Regions from separate parts of the Cobetia sp. genome, predicted to be linked through region 1. Evidence: predicted binding sites of a transcription regulator. Region 1 holds the regulator's gene; each other region holds the start of a gene.
What was found. The regulator LexA, encoded in region 1, represses DNA repair genes until DNA is damaged. The targets are predictions, from matches to a motif close to TACTGTNTANNTANACAGTA.

Region 1 (4,292 bases):
CCTACATGCGTACCGACTCGACCAATCTGTCGGCGGACGCGGTGGCCACGGCGCGCGACTTCATCAGCGAAGAATACGGCAGCAACTACCTGCCGGAAGCGGCCAACGTCTACTCCAGCAAGGAAGGCGCCCAGGAAGCGCACGAAGCGATTCGTCCTTCCGAAGTGTCGCGCCGTGCGACTGATCTCGCCGGCATGGAGCGTGACGCCGAGCGCCTGTATGAGCTGATCTGGCGTCAGTTCGTGGCCTGTCAGATGCTGCCGGCCGAATACCTGTCCTCCACGCTGACCATCGAAGTGGATGGCTACGAGCTGCGCGCCAAGGGCCGTGTGCTCAAGTTCGACGGTTACACGCGTGTCATGAAGCCGATGGGCAAGAAGGAAGAGGACCAGTCGCTGCCGGACCTCGCCATCGGCGAGAAGCTGGACCTGGTCGAGCTGCAGCCGCTGCAGCACTTCACCAAGCCCACGGCGCGTTACACCGAGGCCAGCCTGGTCAAGGAGCTGGAGAAGCGCGGTATCGGTCGTCCGTCCACCTATGCCGCCATCATCTCCACCATCCAGGACCGTGGCTACGTGGCGCTGGAAAACCGTCGCTTCTATGCCGAGAAACTGGGCGACATCGTCACCGATCGCCTCAGCGAGTCCTTCAAGGACCTGATGGACTTCGGCTTCACGGCGCGCATGGAAGACTATCTCGATGAGGTGGCCAACGGCGGGCGCAACTGGCGTGAGCTGCTGGACACCTTCTACGCCGAGTTCAAGGCCGAGCTGGACCACGCCCAGTCCGAAGAGGGCATGCGTCCCAACCAGCCGGTGCCGACGGACATCGCCTGCCCGACCTGTGGGCGTGAGATGCAGATTCGTACCGCCTCGACCGGGGTCTTCCTGGGCTGTTCCGGCTACAACCTGCCGCCCAAGGAGCGCTGCAAGACCACCATCGATCTGCTGCCGGGCGATGAAGCCGTGGCGGCCGATGCCGGTGAAGATGCCGAGACGGATGCGCTGCGCGCCAAGCGTCGCTGCCCGATCTGCGCCACCGCGATGGACAGCTACCTGATCGATGAGCAGCGCAAGCTGCACGTCTGCGGCAATAGCCCGGACTGTGTCGGTCACGAGGTCGAGGAAGGTCAGTTCCGCATCAAGGGCTACGATGGCCCGGTGATCGAGTGCGACAAGTGCGGTTCCGACATGCAGCTCAAGACCGGGCGTTTCGGCAAGTACTTCGGCTGCACCAACGAGAATTGCAAGAATACCCGCAAGCTGCTCAAGTCCGGTGAGGTGGCGCCGCCGAAGATGGACCCGATTCCGATGCCGGAACTTGCCTGCGTCAAGGTCGAGGACCACTACGTGCTGCGCGATGGCGCCAGTGGCCTGTTCCTGGCGGCCAGTCAGTTCCCCAAGAATCGCGAGACGCGTCCGCCGCTGGTCAAGGAGCTCAAGGCGCATGCCGACGAGCTGCCGGAGAAGTATCACTTCATTCTCGAAGCCCCGGATCAGGACCCGGACGGACGTCCGGCGCAGATTCGCTTCTCGCGCAAGGTCAAGGCTCAGTACGTCATGACCGATGAGGAAGGCAAGGCGACCGGTTGGAAGGCGACCTACGACAACGGCCGCTGGGTCGTCGAGGACAAGCGCAAGGGAGCCAAGAGCTGATGAGCCAGCGTGCCCGTACCAATCAGCTGCTGTATCAGGCCGAGTTGCTGCTGGCCCAGTCAGCAGCCTCTGGCGACGATGAGCATGCCGTGGCGCGTCGCATGGCCGGTGAAGAGGGCGCGCTCGCCCTGCTGGAGCTGGCGCTGGCGTCATTGCTGGAAGAGTGTGCCGTGACGGCGCGCTGGCCAGAGGGTAGCTGGCGCGAGCGCCTGGCGTCGCCGCCGACGCCCATCGCCGAGGTCGAGCAGCTGCGCAGCCTGCTGGAGCATTCCGACAGCTGGTTGTCTGAGCTGGTCGCGGATGTGACCCGCCTGCATGAAGAGGGCGGCGTCGCTCGCCGCGAGGAATCGCGTTCGCGTGGTGATGGTCTGATCATCGCGGCAGCCTCGAGCGCCTCGCTGGCCGAGCGTCTCAGTGCCGCCATCACGGCATTCAAGGCGCTGCTGCCGCAGCTGCGCGAGTCGAGTGTCGAGTGGTAGGTCAAGGCGTTGATCTGGTGCTGCACGCTGGTGATGACTGGCGCATGGCAATCGGGTGACGTTTCGCCTTCACGGGTGCTAGACTGATCGCATTGTGGCAAGCCCTGCATTCTCCGGTACGACCATGGCTCTGGCTGTGGTCGTACTTTTTTCTGCGTCGCTGATGGCAACGCGGTGCCGGGCTTGCCAGCCGTCGCGCTGACGATTACAACGACGCCGGTATCTCGCGAGATGCCGTGCAGGAGGAATGACGTGTCCGATCCCGCCGTACTTGAAATTGTGCAAATGGAAGATGGTGAAGTGATTCTGCGCGCCGCGGAAAGCGAAGGTGAGCCGCTGCTCAGCATTCGCATTTCGGACGAGGCCGCCGATCTGCTGCGTGACAATCGTTTCGAGGTCGCGCGTGAGATGATCGACCACGCCATCACCCGGACTCGCCTCTGGGATGGCGAAGAAGACGAGGACGAGCAGTCAGAAGGCATCGTGCACTGATTCATCGCTCGCGCTTCGCGCACAAAAAAACCCGCCTCGAGGCGGGTTTTTTTGTGCAATGCGTGCGGCTTTTCTGTTGCTCAGAGCTCTGCGAGAAAGGTGCTGCTGGGCATAGCTCGTTGCTCAAAGCGCTGCTGGTCAAGGCCTCAGTGCAGGCCGCCATCGCGGATGACGCCCACCCCGAGACCTTCGATCTCCAGGCTGTCCGTGCGCAGGTCGACCTTGATCGGCGAGAAGTCCTCGTTCTCGGCTTCCAGCCACACGTAGTGCCCGTCACGGCGGAAGCGCTTGACGGTGACCTCATCCCCCAGACGTGCCACTACGATCTGTCCGTCACGCACGCTGCTGGTGCGGTGCACGGCCAGCAGGTCGCCTTCCAGAATTCCCACGTCCTTCATCGACACGCCGCGCACGCGCAACAGGTAGTCGGCAGCCGGCGAGAAGTAGTCGCTCGGCAGCGGGCAGTGACGGTCGATATGCTCGCTGGCAAGAATCGGACTGCCGGCGGCCACTTCCCCGATCACCGGCAGGCCATCGTTGGCGCTGTCGTCGACGTCAGCCAGCGACGGCACGCGAATGCCGCGAGAGGTGCCCGGCACCATCTCGATGGCGCCCTTGCGCTTGAGGGCACGCAGATGCTCCTCGGCAGCATTCGGTGAGCGGAAGCCCAGCGCCTGGGCGATTTCGGCCCGCGTCGGCGGGTAGCCAGAGGACTTGATGGTCTTGATGATGAAGTCGAAGACATCCTGCTGGCGCGGAGTAAGCGGCTGGGTCATGGCATTGCCTTTGGCCTGGGCGGCATCTTGAGCTGACGGCACGGGGTGTGCATCCATACAACTGTCATTGTATCCAGTCATGGCGGTCATGCAAGGCATCGTGGCTTGCGTGGTGGCCTCAAAGGGCAGGTAGTCGCCGAGATATCGCTGTCTGGCGACTTTTCGTGCCGATATCCGAGGCATTCTTTCTTGATGGGAATGTCTGGAAGTGAATGCCTGGAGATTAATGTCTGGAGATGAATGTCTGGAGATGAACCCGGCCTGGCTCTGGCGGGGTGGTCAGTCACCGAGCATGACGAGCCCTTGAATCGGGATGGTCAGCGTTGAGGGAATATCAGGCTTGGCTAAACCTCTGGCGTTTGAAACGCGAGAGAATTGTCAGTCATGGCATGGCGCGCTAGAATCAAAGTGTTTCAAACGAATGTTCGTCGATGGCGGTGCTCACGGGTGCCGTGATCGAACGTGCCTTGCGGTGAACATGCACCACCTCATGAGAGAGTCGCCGCGCGGGGCTTGCGCCGTGACCTACGACTCCAGTTCTTTTCTACCTGACAAGGGTTCCGCCCATGGCCCAGACCGATACCGTTACCCGCATCCTCGATACTGCCGAGGTGCTGTTCGCCGAGCGCGGCTTCGCCGAGACCTCACTGCGCAACATCACCAGCAAGGCCAAGGTCAATCTGGCGGCGGTGAACTACCACTTCGGCTCCAAGAAATCGCTGATCCAGGCGGTCTTCGCGCGCTATCTCGACCCGTTCAGTGAGCGTTTCCACGCGGCACTCGACAGCATCGAGCAGCAATACGCCGGGCGTCAGGTGCCGCTGGAGGTCCTGCTGGAGGTGATGGCGCGTACCGTGCTGGAGGTGCCGGCCGAGCGCAACAGCCTGCGT
Region 2 (4,292 bases), on a different contig from region 1:
AGAGCGCCCCGTCGGGCCCGCCATTCTACGCATTCGGCGCCCGTGACGCACCCGTCACGGCCGGCGGGTGATGCCTCCATCAATCGATTTCAGGCCGGGCCATGCAGGGCCGGTCATTACACTTCAAGGAGAGAGGTGGCCATGTCCACTCAATCAGCGGCACGTTCTGCGCGTCGTAATACCCAGGCCTGGCAGGCTCTCGCGCGCCATCATCAAGAGCAGATGGCCGATGTGCATCTGAAGGACCTGTTCGCCGAGGATGCGGCGCAAGGGCGTGACCGAGTGGCGACCTTCACGCGCTCTGCCGCGGGGCTGCGTCTGGATCTCTCCAAGCAGCGCCTCAAGGGCGAGACCCTGGAGCTGCTGCTGGATCTGGCGCGCGAAACCGGCGTCGAGCAGGGCATCAAGCGCCTGCTGGCCGGTGAGCATGTCAATCGCTCCGAAGACCGTCCGGCGCTGCACGCCGCGCTGCGTCTGCCGCGCTCCGCCAGCCTCGAGGTGGACGGCGAGGATATCGTGCCGGCCATCCACGAGAGCCTCGAGCACCTGGCCGAGATGGTCGACACCTTCCACAGCGGCCAGTGGCGCGGCGCCACCGGCAAGCCGATCACCGACGTGGTCAACCTCGGTGTCGGTGGCTCGGACCTGGGCCCGCTGATGGTCTCCAGCGCCCTGAGCGATTGCCGTCCCAAGGACATCCACGAGATCGGCGTGCACTTCGCCTCGACCATGGATGGCTCCCAGCTGGCGGATTATCTGGAGTCCTTCAGCCCGGAAACCACGCTGTTCATCCTGTCCTCCAAGTCATTCTCGACCATCGACACGCTGTCCAATGCCCGCACCGCGCGCGACTGGCTCAAATCACGCCTCGACCCGGAAGGGCGCCTGGAAGCGCTGATCAACCGCCAGCACTTCATCGGCGCTTCCGCCAAGCCGGAGAAGATGACCGAGTGGGGCATCGCGCCGGAACATCAGCTGCTGTTCTGGGATTGGGTCGGCGGCCGCTATTCGCTGTGGGGCACCATCGGTCTGCCCATCGCGCTCAATGTCGGCATGGACAACTTCCGTCGCCTGCTGGCCGGGGCGCATGAGCTGGATGAGCACTTCCGCACCGCGCCGCTGGAAGACAACCTGCCGGTGCTGCTGGCGCTGGCTGGTATCTGGAACAACAACTTCCTCGATATCCGCGCCCACTCCATCCTGCCCTACGACGGTCGCCTGGAGTACTTCGCAAGCTACCTCGAGCAGCTGGAGATGGAATCCAACGGCAAGTCGGTGACCAACGATGGCGAGATGATCGACTACTCGACCTGTCCGGTGCTGTGGGGCCAGCTGGGGCCGAACGCCCAGCACGCCTTCTATCAGCTGCTGCATCAGGGCACCCAGGCGGTCGAGTGTGACTTCATCGCGCCGATGTGCCGTTATGATCACGTCGAGGACGCCGAGACACGCGCCCACCTCAAGGCACAGCACCGCCTGACGCTGGCCAACTGCTTCGCCCAGTCACGTGTGCTGATGCTGGGCGATGACGCCATCCCCGGTGATGAGGCGCAGCCGAACCACAAGCGCTACCGTGGCAATCAGCCGTCGACCACGCTGCTGCTGGAGACGCTGACACCGGAAACGCTGGGTGCGTTGATTGCGCTCTACGAGCAGAAGGTCTTCGTTCAGGCCACCATCTGGGATATCAACCCGTTCGATCAGTGGGGCGTGGAGCTGGGCAAGCAGATCGCCACCGCCACCGAAGCGACCATGACCACCGGCGAAGGCTTCGAGACGCTGGATGCCTCCAGTCGTGCGCTGATCGAAGCGGTGTGGGCAGCACAGGATCAGGACCCGCGCTGAGCCCAAGACGGATGTGAGTGAGTGTGTGTGAGTGAAGGCATGCTGATATGCCATGCAAGACGAGCGGCGACGTCAGTCGTCGCTCTCTGTTGATTTATACAGTATTCTCGCTATCCTATAAGCGAATCAATCGTTTACACTAGACAGCACGACGCGGACTGTCGAAAACCCTGCTTCCAGCGTATGAATGCTCGAGAGATGCCCAGCTATCTTGAGGCGTGGGAGGGGAGGTTTCGCGGTCTGACGTGTTGTCGGGAGTGCTGATGGCCAATTCCCCCTTTCCGTCAGATACGGCAGCGATGCACGCCACCGCGCCCGTCAAGGGTCTGCTGTATCTGCACGGCTTCAATTCGGCCAGTTGTTCGCCCAAGGCACGCTTGATGCAGCGCGCGGCAGAGCAGTTCGGCCTGCCGTGCGTGATGCCGGACATCCCCCCGGAGCCCGGCGCGGGTCAGGCGGCGGTCAACGCGGCCTATCTCACGTTGTGTGAGCGCCTGGCGCTGGACCCCGCAGACCCTGCCTGTGATGACGCCATCATGGTGATCGGCAGCTCCATGGGCGGCTTTCTGGCCACCTGGCTGGTCGCGCGTGAGGCCGCACGCCTCGAGGGGCCGGCTGGTCCTTCTCAGAGCGTCTGGCGTCAGGGGCCGCGCAGTGTGCTGATCAATCCGGCCGTGCGTCCCGCGCGACTGGTCAGCGAATGGCTCGGCTCGGTGCATGCCAACCCCTATACCGGCGTGACGTTCACCGTCACCGAGGATTTCGGGCCCGGACTGCTCGCATTGGAAGCGGAGCCGGTCACGGCGCAGCGCACCCTGGTGCTGTTGGCGACGGCCGATGAGACATTGGATGTCAATGATGCCGCAGGGCTCTATCAGGGAAGTCGCTTGATCATCACGCCGGGTGGCGATCACGGCTTTGCGCAGCTGGCGGAATACCTGCCGGCGATCATGGCGCATGGCGGGCACCGGCTGGCCCCCGCCACCGCAGCGGCGATGCATGTCGCGCCGGACTAGCAGGTCATGCGCGTGGTGCTTTCTGCTACGAGACACCACGACCTGGCTGGGCAAGGCACCTCTTGGCACGACATGGATTGGCACGACTTGGCAGAGCGTTCGATGCTGAACGCCAGGCGCCGGTCTCTCATTTTTCAGGAATCCGTTGTCCGTCTCGCGCACGTGAAATGGCGAGTCGGATGGCGGACGTCAACACCAAGGACACAAGGCTGCGATGAGTCAGTACAGCGCCAGTTCCATTGAGGTCCTCTCCGGCCTCGAACCGGTCCGCAAGCGGCCCGGCATGTATACCGACACTTCTCGGCCCAACCACCTGGCGCAGGAAGTCATCGACAACTCCGTCGATGAGGCGCTGGCGGGGCACGCGAAGGAAATCCGCGTGCGCCTGCTCGAGAATGGCGGTATCGAGGTCGGCGATGACGGTCGTGGCATGCCCACCGACATCCACCCCGAGCATGGCGTGACCGGCATCGAGCTGATCCTGACCAAGCTGCACGCGGGGGGCAAGTTCTCCCAGGACAGCTATCGCTTCTCCGGCGGCCTGCACGGCGTGGGCGTCTCGGTGGTCAATGCGCTGTCGACGCGTCTGGAAGTGGAAGTGTGCCGCGATGGCCTGCGTCAGCGCATCGCCTTCGAGAATGGCGAGAAGGCCGAGGAGCTGACCCAGATCGGCACCGTCGGCAAGCGCAATACCGGCACCCTGGTGCGCTTCTGGCCGGACGAGAGCTACTTCGACAGCCCGCGCCTGGCGATGCCGCGCCTGCGCCACCTGCTGCGTGCCAAGGCCGTGCTGTGTCCGGGCCTCAAGGTCGTGCTCATCGAGACCGATGGCAGCGAGACGACCTGGCACTACGAGGATGGCCTGCGCGATTACCTGCTCGGCGCCACCGATGGCTTCGAACGCCTGCCGGAATCGCCCTTCGTCGGCCATTTCGAGGATGAGGAGCACGGGGTCGACTGGGCGATCCAGTGGCTGCCGGAAGGCGGCGAGCTGGTGCAGGAACCCTACGTCAACCTGATCCCCACGCCGCTGGGTGGCACCCACGTCAATGGCCTGCGCTCCGGTCTGCTCGAGGCGCTCAAGGAATTCTGCGACTACCGCAGCCTGCTGCCGCGTGGCGTCAAGCTGAGCGCGGATGACCTGTGGGAGCGCGCCGCCTTCGTGCTGTCGGTGAAGATGCTCGATCCGCAGTTCGCCGGCCAGACCAAGGAACGTCTGTCCTCACGCAGCGTCGCCGCCTTCGTCTCCGGCGTGGTCAAGGACGCCTTCTCGCTGTGGCTCAACCACCATGTCGACCAGGCCGAAGCGCTGGCGGAACTGGTGATCTCGGCGGCCCAGCGCCGCCTGAAGAGCGCCAAGAAGGTCGCGCGCAAGAAGGTCACCTCCGGGCCTGCGCTGCCGGGCAAGCTCTCGGACTGCTCAAGCTCCGA
Region 3 (4,292 bases), on a different contig from region 1:
CGCACCCGGCGCAGCAGGCGATTGGCGATACGCGGCGTGCCGCGGGAACGACGCGCAATCTCCAGCGCCCCTTCCATCTCGACTTCCATGCCGGAGAGCCTGGCACTGCGCGCCACGATGTCGGTGAGTGACTCGATATCGTAGAACTCGAGGCGCTGGACGATGCCGAAGCGATCGCGCAGCGGCGCCGTCAGCAGCCCCGCGCGCGTCGTCGCGCCGACCAGGGTGAATCGTGGCAGCTCAAGCTTGATCGAGCGGGCCGCGGGGCCTTCACCGATCATGATGTCGAGCTGGTAATCTTCCATCGCCGGATAGAGCACTTCCTCGACGGCCGGTGACAGGCGGTGAATCTCGTCGATGAAAAGGACATCGCCTTCCTGCAGGTTGGTCAGCATCGCTGCCAGGTCCCCTGCCCGCTCCAGCACCGGCCCCGAGGTCGACTTGATATCGACACTCATCTCGCTGGCGATGATATGCGCCAGCGTCGTCTTGCCGAGGCCGGGCGGGCCGAAGACCAGGGTGTGATCCAGACTATCGCCTCGTCCTCGCGCGGCACTGATGAAGATTTCCATCTGCTCGCGGACGATGGGCTGTCCGATGTAGTCACTCAGCGTGCGTGGCCGGTTGGCGCGATCGATCCGCTCTTCCGGATCATGCGTCGCCGCGGAGATCAGTCGGTCCGACTCCATCATGATGCTTGCTCAACTCCTGATGACGCAGGTCACGCACATGACGCGGGTCATGGGCCATGAACGTGCGTCAGTGGCAGGTGGCAAGGTTTGCCAGGGCGGTGCAACGATCTAGCGCATCTACGTTCAAGCGCGCACTTTCTACCCCAGTAACCTGCCAACCCCTAGTCAATAAATCCAATCACGATGCGCCGTTTCCTTCACGGAAACTATAGGGCGCATGTTTGCTGCCCTGGCGGGGCTTCAGCTGGCCATCTTGCGCGCCAGCGCCGCCTTGATGAGCGCTTCCGTGGAGGCGCCGGTCTCGAGCCCGGAGAGCATCTTGGCCGCCTCGACAGGCTTGTAGCCCAGAGACACCAGCGCGGCTTCGGCATCCGCCAGAGGATGCGTGACCGGCGGTTGCGGCTGGGAGGCACGCGCCATTTCATCCAGCCCATCATCCGCCGGCAGCGTCCAATGCTTGAGGCGATCACGCATCTCGATGATCAGGCGATCCGCCGTCTTCTTGCCGACGCCCGGCAGACGTGTCAGCGCCCGGCTATCTTCATCGTGAACACAGCGAATGAAATCGGACTGCTCCATTCCCGACAGAATCGCCAGCGCCAGTCGCGGACCGACACCGGAGATCTTGATCAATTCACGGAACAGACGACGCTCGGGCTCCTTGCCGAAGCCATACAGCAACTGCGCGTCTTCGCGCACCACCAGGTGGGTGTAAAGCTGGCAATGTTCGCCCACGGCCGGCAAGCCCAACAGGGTGTTCATCGAAGCTTCCAGTTCATAACCGACACCCTGTACGTCAAGCACCAGCTGCGGCGGTTGTTTTTCCAGCAATGTCCCGGTCAGGCGTCCAATCATGTTGCGGCTGTCCTTGCTCGGCAGAGAACGTGTTCGGTGGGATCGTGCTGCTCGCAGACCCGATTCTCTGCACGGATTGTTACAATGCGGGCAAGCCTACCAAAGATGAAGCGTAGGCGGCATGTCCCAGTGTCACGACGAATTTGTCGCATCTTTCTGACAGTCATACCTTGGGTGATGGCACGAAGCCTGATGCCACGCGGCTTGGCGCATCACGCAATCGGCTGCTGCCAGGCTCGGCAGACACTCTACAAGTGACTGAAAAATCGCTATTAATTGAGCACAATACCGCATTTGTCGCTCAACGGCATGTCAGGCGTCGGACTCGAAGTCTCGCCAGCTGCTGCTACGCCGCACGCGGGTTCCCTTGCGTCGACTGGTATTCCCCAGCCCCAAGGCTTCCAGCTGATCATTGCCGGGCGTCAGGCGTCGACGCGCGAAACAATGCGTCAGGGCAATGGCCAGCGCATCGGCGGCATCGGCCTGCGGCGTGGCGGAGAGCTTGAGCGTATGCGTGACCATATGCTGCACCTGAGACTTCTCGGCGGCACCGGTACCGGTCACGGCCTGCTTGATCTGCCGCGGCCCATATTCGAACACCGGCAAGCCGTGATTGGCCGCACACACGATGGCAGCTCCGCGCGCCTGGCCCAGCTTGAGCGCCGAATCGGCGTTCTTGGACATGAAGACCTGCTCGATGGCGAATTCCGCGGGGCGATGCAGGGCGATCACCTCGCTGATACCGGCATAGATCTGCGCCAGGCGCTGATCCAGGCTGACCTGTGACATGCGAATGCAGCCACTGTCCACATAGCGAGGCTGAGCCGCAGAGACATCCAATACCCCATACCCGGTCAGACGTGAGCCCGGGTCGATGCCAAGAATGATCATGCTGCCGCCTCGCTTCTCACACCTTGCCTCTTCGCTGTCGTCATCGCGCCATCGCTCTTACTGTGTATATAACCAGCCACCATGCCACAAAAAAGGCGGTGCGACACTGTCATTGCCTGACGTGAACGCCAGCAAACAGTCTCGCACCGCCTTGTCGGGCTTGCTCGCCCCTTTGCCTACCAGGCCAAAGGGGCAAACCTGCCACCGCGGGACCGCCCTTGTCTGATCGAATCAGTCCAGACGGCCCCACCAGTCACTCTCTCGGTCATGCGCCGCTGAATCAGGCCTGACCGCTTTCGTCTTCGACCTTGACCTTCTGACGCAGACGGATGTTCAGCTCCTTGAGCTGCTCACCGCTGACCACGCCCGGGGCGTCGGTCATCATGCAGCCGGCGCTCTGGGTTTTCGGGAAGGCAATCACTTCACGAATGGTCTTGGCGCCGGTCATCAGCATCACCAGACGGTCGAGACCGAAGGCCAGACCACCATGGGGCGGCGCGCCGAACTTCAGGGCGTCGAGCAGGAAGCCGAACTTCTCTTCCGCTTCTTCTTCACCGATGCCCAGCACCTCGAACACGGTACGCTGCATGGCCTGATCGTGGATACGGATGGAGCCGCCACCCAGCTCGGTGCCGTTGATGACCATGTCGTAGGCGCGAGACAGTGCCGCTTCCGGGTTGGCCTTGAGCTCTTCCGGCGTGCAGGACGGCGCGGTGAACGGGTGGTGCAGCGCGCTCAGGCGGCCGTTGGCATCGGCTTCGAACATCGGGAAGTCGACGACCCACAGCGGTGCCCACTCGCGGGTGTAGAGGTTGAGGTCTTCACCCAGCTTGACGCGCAGCGCACCGATGGCCTCGGCCACGATGTTGGCCTTGTCAGCACCGAAGAACACGATGTCGCCATCGACGGCGCCACAGCGGTCCAGCACTTCATCCACGACGTCTTCCATGAACTTGACGATCGGCGACTGCAGACCCTCGACGCCCTTGGCACGTTCGTTGACCTTGATCCACGCCAGGCCCTTGGCACCGTAGATGCCGACGAACTTGGTGTAGGCGTCGATTTCCTTGCGTGACAGGCTGGCACCGCCCGGCACACGCAGTGCGGCGACACGGCCCTTGTCGTCCTTGGCCGGACCGGAGAAGACCTTGAAGTCCACGCCGCTCATCAGGTCATCGACATCGACCAGTTCCAGCGGGATACGCAGGTCCGGCTTGTCGGAACCGAAACGGCTGATGGCCTCGGAGTACGGCATGGTCGGGAAGTCGCCCAGCTCGACATCGAGCACTTCCTTGTAGAGGCCACGGATCATGGTCTCGGTCATGCCCATGATGTCCTGCTCGTCGACGAAGCTGGCTTCGAGGTCGATCTGGGTGAACTCCGGCTGACGGTCAGCGCGCAGGTCTTCATCACGGAAGCATTTGGCGATCTGGTAGTAACGATCGACACCGGCGACCATCAGCAGCTGCTTGAACAGCTGCGGAGACTGCGGCAGTGCGAAGAAGCTGCCGGCGTAGGTGCGGCTCGGCACCAGATAGTCACGTGCGCCTTCCGGCGTGGCACGTGTCAGGATCGGAGTTTCGATGTCGAGGAAGCCCAGGGCTTCGAGCTGGGCGCGCACGCTGTGAGTGATACGCGAGCGCAGACGCAGCTTCTCGATCATGTCGGGACGACGCAGGTCGACATAACGATACTTGAGGCGAACTTCCTCACCGACCTTGTTGTGGTCGTCGAGCTGGAACGGCGGCGTCTGTGCGGTGTTGAGCACTTCGACGTCCTTGGCCAGCACTTCGATCATGCCTGTCGGCATGTTCGGATTCTGGGTGCCTTCCGGGCGCAGACGGATACGGCCCT
Region 4 (4,292 bases), on a different contig from region 1:
TGCGACCAGATACTGGCCGGCGTTCTCGGACAGGCCGCGATACTCGTCCAGCTCATCGTCGTAGCCATCGGCGATCACGCCACCATCGCGCAGCACCACCGGCGGATTCTCGACCAGCGCCTCGCTGAGCATCGCGGAAAGTGCCGGGAACAGGCGGATGGCATCGCGCAGGTCATCGATGGCGCTGCCTTTTTCGACGCTGGCGAGCACGGCGCGCAGCTCGGGCAGAGTGTTGAGGCCATCGCGCAGGCGTGCCATGTCACGGGGGCGTGCGCTGCGCAGCGCGACACGGGCGAGGATACGCTCCACATCGCCGATGCGCTTGAGCAGGCCTTGCAGCTCGAAGGGGTAGTCGCCATCCAGCAGACGTTGCACCGCCGCCTGACGCTGGCCGATCTGGAGCTGATCGCGCAGCGGGCGGTTGAGCCAGCGCTTGAGCAGGCGTGAACCCATCGCGGTCGCGGTGACGTCCAGCACGCTGGCCAGCGTGTTGTCGCTGGTGCCGCCCAGGTTGGTGTCGATCTCGAGGTTGCGACGGCTGGCGGCATCGATCACCACCGAGTCATCGCGGCTCTCGACGGCCAGCGCGGTCACGTGGGGCAGGCCGGTACGCTGGGTGTCGCGAGCGTAGTCGAGCAGGGCACCGGCTGCCGTGACGGCGCGCGTCAGGTGGCTGCAGCCGAAGCCGTTGAGGTCCTGGACGCCGAACTGATCGCACAGCAGGCGCAAGGCAGTCTCGTGATCGAAGTGCCAATCGCTCTGGCGGGTCAGGCCCGGGCGCGAGGCCAGGCTGGCGGGGAGGGTACGGCTTTCGCCGACCATGACTTCGGCAGGCGACAGACGCTGGATCTCGGCCAGCAGCTCGTCATCACCATTGACCTCGAGCACGCTGAAGCGACCGGAGGAGAGCTCGAGAGCGGCCAGGCCCCAGGTCTCGCCATCACGATGCAGCGCCACCAGCAGGTTGTCGCGGCTGGCATCCAGCAGCGCCTCATCATGCAGCGTTCCCGGGGTGACGATACGTACCACCTTGCGCTCGACAGGCCCCTTGCTGGTCGCCGGGTCACCGATCTGCTCACAGATGGCTACCGATTCGCCCATCTTGACCAGGCGTGCCAGATAGCCTTCGGCGCTGTGGTAGGGCACCCCTGCCATGGGGATCGGGGAACCGCCGGAGCTGCCGCGCGCCGTCAGCGTGATATCGAGCAGTTGTGCTGCGCGCTTGGCGTCCTCATGAAACAGTTCATAGAAGTCGCCCATGCGATAGAACAGCAGCACGCCGGGGTGCTCGCGTTTGATCTTCATGTACTGCGTCATCATCGGCGTCATCTGGGGCGCGCTGTTCTTGGCCATGGCCATGGACTTCCTTGACTGCACTGCAATGGGAAAAAGCACACATGCGAGAGCACGGCATGCGGGATGCGCGATATTCTACGGACTGGCGCGGCCGGCTCCAATGCCTGTGATGTCTCATGCTCGCTGCCCTTTTCACCCGATGACCTCCACAAGGAGAAAGTTCGTGAGCCGATTGACTGGTACGACCCCCGAGGCTGCGTGCGCGAATGCCCTGGCTGAGCAGTTGCAGGCGTTGGCAGTCGCGCGCGGCGTGCGCATCACCACCGCCGAGTCGTGCACCGGGGGCGGGGTGAGTGCGGCGATCACGGCGATTGCCGGTAGCTCCAGCTATTTCGATGCGGGCTACGTGACCTATTCCAATGCCACCAAGCAGCGCCTGCTGGGGGTCAGTGAGACATCGCTTGAAACATTCGGTGCCGTCTCAGAGGCGGTCGTGTGCGAGATGGTGCGGGGCGCCTGTCGCGAAAGTGGCGCTGAGCTGGGGGTGGCGATCAGCGGTGTGGCCGGCCCCGGCGGGGGAAGTGACGAGAAGCCCGTCGGCACCGTATGGCTGGCGTGGGGGAGCGAGGCGCGCCAGCAGGCACGCTGCTGTCACTTTCCCGGCGACCGGCAGGCCGTGCGCGACGCCGCGGTGCGGGAGGCATTGCAGGGCTTGATCGAGCGCGTGGAGGCCTTGCAGATCGGCACCGAAGACGCATGAGCCCGATGCAAGCCCCGCGTTGAGGGTGCTGCCTGAAAAAGCGCATCACCGGACTGGCAGAGTGACGCAACTTGCGGCATTATACTGTCCATGTATACAGGGTTTTGCCACGACACCTCAGCCGCTAGTCTGACGGTGTCTGCTCAGCTCTCAGTGATAGAATTCTCTATTCCAGGTGGCAGCCCGTGTGGCTCCGCCGTTCGACAGGAGGCCACATGGCAAAGGACGACAATCGTACCAAGGCGCTGAACGCGGCGCTGTCCCAGATCGAGCGCCAGTTCGGCAAGGGCGCCGTCATGCGCATGGGCGATGCCCCGCGTGTGGCCATCCCGTCGGTTTCCACCGGTTCTCTGGGGCTGGATATCGCACTCGGCATCGGCGGCCTGCCCTTCGGGCGCGTGGTCGAGATCTATGGCCCGGAATCCTCGGGCAAGACGACACTGACCCTCTCGGTCATCGCCCAGGCGCAGAAGCAGGGCAAGGTCTGTGCCTTCATCGATGCCGAGCACGCACTGGATCCGTCCTACGCCGAGAAGCTGGGCGTCAATCTGGACGAGATGCTGGTCTCCCAGCCGGACACCGGTGAGCAGGCGCTCGAGATCGTCGACATGCTGGTACGCTCCGGCGGCGTTGACGTCATCATCGTCGACTCCGTGGCGGCACTGACGCCGCGTGCCGAGATCGAAGGCGAGATGGGCGACTCCCACGTCGGCCTGCAGGCGCGTCTGATGTCCCAGGCGCTGCGCAAGGTGACCGGTCACATCAAGAACGCCAACTGCATGGTGGTGTTCATCAACCAGATCCGCATGAAGATCGGCGTGATGTTCGGTAGCCCCGAAACCACGACTGGCGGTAACGCACTGAAGTTCTACTCCAGTGTGCGTCTGGATATCCGTCGCACCGGTTCCGTGAAGTCCGGTGATGAAGTCACCGGTAACGAGACCCGCGTCAAGGTCGTCAAGAACAAGGTCGCGCCGCCGTTCCGTCAGGCCGAGTTCCAGATTCTCTACGGCAAGGGCATCTATCACGCCGGTGAGGTGATCGATCTGGGCGTGCAGTGTGGTCTGGTCGGCAAGTCAGGCGCCTGGTACAGCTATCAGGGCAGCAAGATCGGTCAGGGCAAGGCCAATTCCGCCCAGTACCTGGAAGACAATCCCGCCATCATGGAGGAGATTGAAACCCAGATCCGTGCCCAGTTGCTGGCAGCGCCGGAAGCCAAGGAAGAGCCGAAAGAGACCGCGGCCGCCGAGAGTGAAGACGACCTGGATATCGATCTCGACTGAGGTTCGTCCAGAAGAAAGAGCAAGAGCGCCAGCCGCCAGGCTGGCGTCATCGCACCGTGTCGTTTCCGACCCGGTGCGATGATCCCAAGGCGCCCGCCCCGATGACTCGGAGGCGGGCGCCTTGCGTTCACGTCCATCGATGTCCTTCTGCTCAACCCCGGGGAGCATGACCATGCACGATGACAGCGCTGAAATGGGTGGGCCTGAGTATCAACCGCTCGACTCAGGCGCGATGACGCCGCAACGGCGTGCGCGCAATGATGCCATCGCGCGTCTGGCGCGCCGCGAACATAGCCGCCGCGAGCTGCACGACTATCTCAAGGAGCGTGACTACCTGCGGGCGGTCAGCGATGACGAGTTGGCACAGCGGCAAGCCGCGGGCGAGGAGGGCGCACAGGCGGCCTTGAGTCGCGATGAGGTCGAGCTGCTGATCGAGGAGGTGCTGGAGCGCATGGCCGAGGAGGGCCTGCAATCCGATGAGCGCTTTGCCGCCAGCTTCCTGCGGACGCGAGTGCTGCGCGGGCAGGGGCCGAGGCGTATCCAGCAGGAGCTGCGCCAGCGTGGTATCGATAGCGAGACGCTCAATGCCGTGATGCGTGCCGCCAGTGACCCGACGCCGGATGCCTTCGGTCATGTCGAGGCGGTGGATTTCTTCGAACTGGCGCGCGATACGCTGGCCAGGCGCTTTACCGGCCCCGGCGAGGGACACAAGGAGCGCGCACGGCGCGAGCGATTTCTGCTCCAGCGTGGCTTCGACTATGAGCAGCTGCGCTATGCCATGGAGTCCGCCTGGAGTGATGAGGGGGAGGAAGGCTAGCTGGCGGGCGACTGTTTGGCTCTCATGACGCGCAAACCGGCGCTTCAGGACATTTCCCCCCCTTTAGCTTGCGCGAACAGGCGTTATACTAGGTCGTCTTGCGACGGCACGGGGCAGGCGCCTTCTTTCATGCTTT

Region 2: a site for LexA is predicted at 1,930-1,949, ahead of AC4FAH_RS09565 (YqiA/YcfP family alpha/beta fold hydrolase). Genes of this name have one in related genera too.
Region 3: a site for LexA is predicted at 2,497-2,516, ahead of ruvC (crossover junction endodeoxyribonuclease RuvC). Genes of this name have one in related genera too.
Region 4: a site for LexA is predicted at 2,139-2,158, ahead of recA (recombinase RecA). Genes of this name have one in related genera too.

Annotation. Positions count from the first base shown of each region.
Region 1 is NZ_CFDJES010000016.1:4,087-8,378, reverse strand. Features, by position in the region: gene topA (type I DNA topoisomerase) at 1-1,655, shown strand, start outside; gene AC4FAH_RS03225 (DUF6586 family protein) at 1,655-2,134, shown strand; gene AC4FAH_RS03220 (hypothetical protein) at 2,387-2,626, shown strand; gene lexA (transcriptional repressor LexA) at 2,773-3,402, opposite strand; partial or broken gene AC4FAH_RS03210 (TetR/AcrR family transcriptional regulator) at 3,969-4,292, shown strand, end outside.
Region 2 is NZ_CFDJES010000081.1:7,422-11,713, reverse strand. Features, by position in the region: gene pgi (glucose-6-phosphate isomerase) at 142-1,845, shown strand; gene AC4FAH_RS09565 (YqiA/YcfP family alpha/beta fold hydrolase) at 2,109-2,861, shown strand; partial or broken gene parE (DNA topoisomerase IV subunit B) at 3,076-4,292, shown strand, end outside.
Region 3 is NZ_CFDJES010000070.1:1,463-5,754, reverse strand. Features, by position in the region: gene ruvB (Holliday junction branch migration DNA helicase RuvB) at 1-692, opposite strand, end outside; gene ruvA (Holliday junction branch migration protein RuvA) at 933-1,547, opposite strand; gene ruvC (crossover junction endodeoxyribonuclease RuvC) at 1,860-2,438, opposite strand; gene aspS (aspartate--tRNA ligase) at 2,719-4,292, opposite strand, start outside.
Region 4 is NZ_CFDJES010000001.1:25,304-29,595, reverse strand. Features, by position in the region: gene mutS (DNA mismatch repair protein MutS) at 1-1,353, opposite strand, end outside; gene AC4FAH_RS00130 (CinA family protein) at 1,520-2,056, shown strand; gene recA (recombinase RecA) at 2,272-3,339, shown strand; gene AC4FAH_RS00120 (regulatory protein RecX) at 3,512-4,156, shown strand.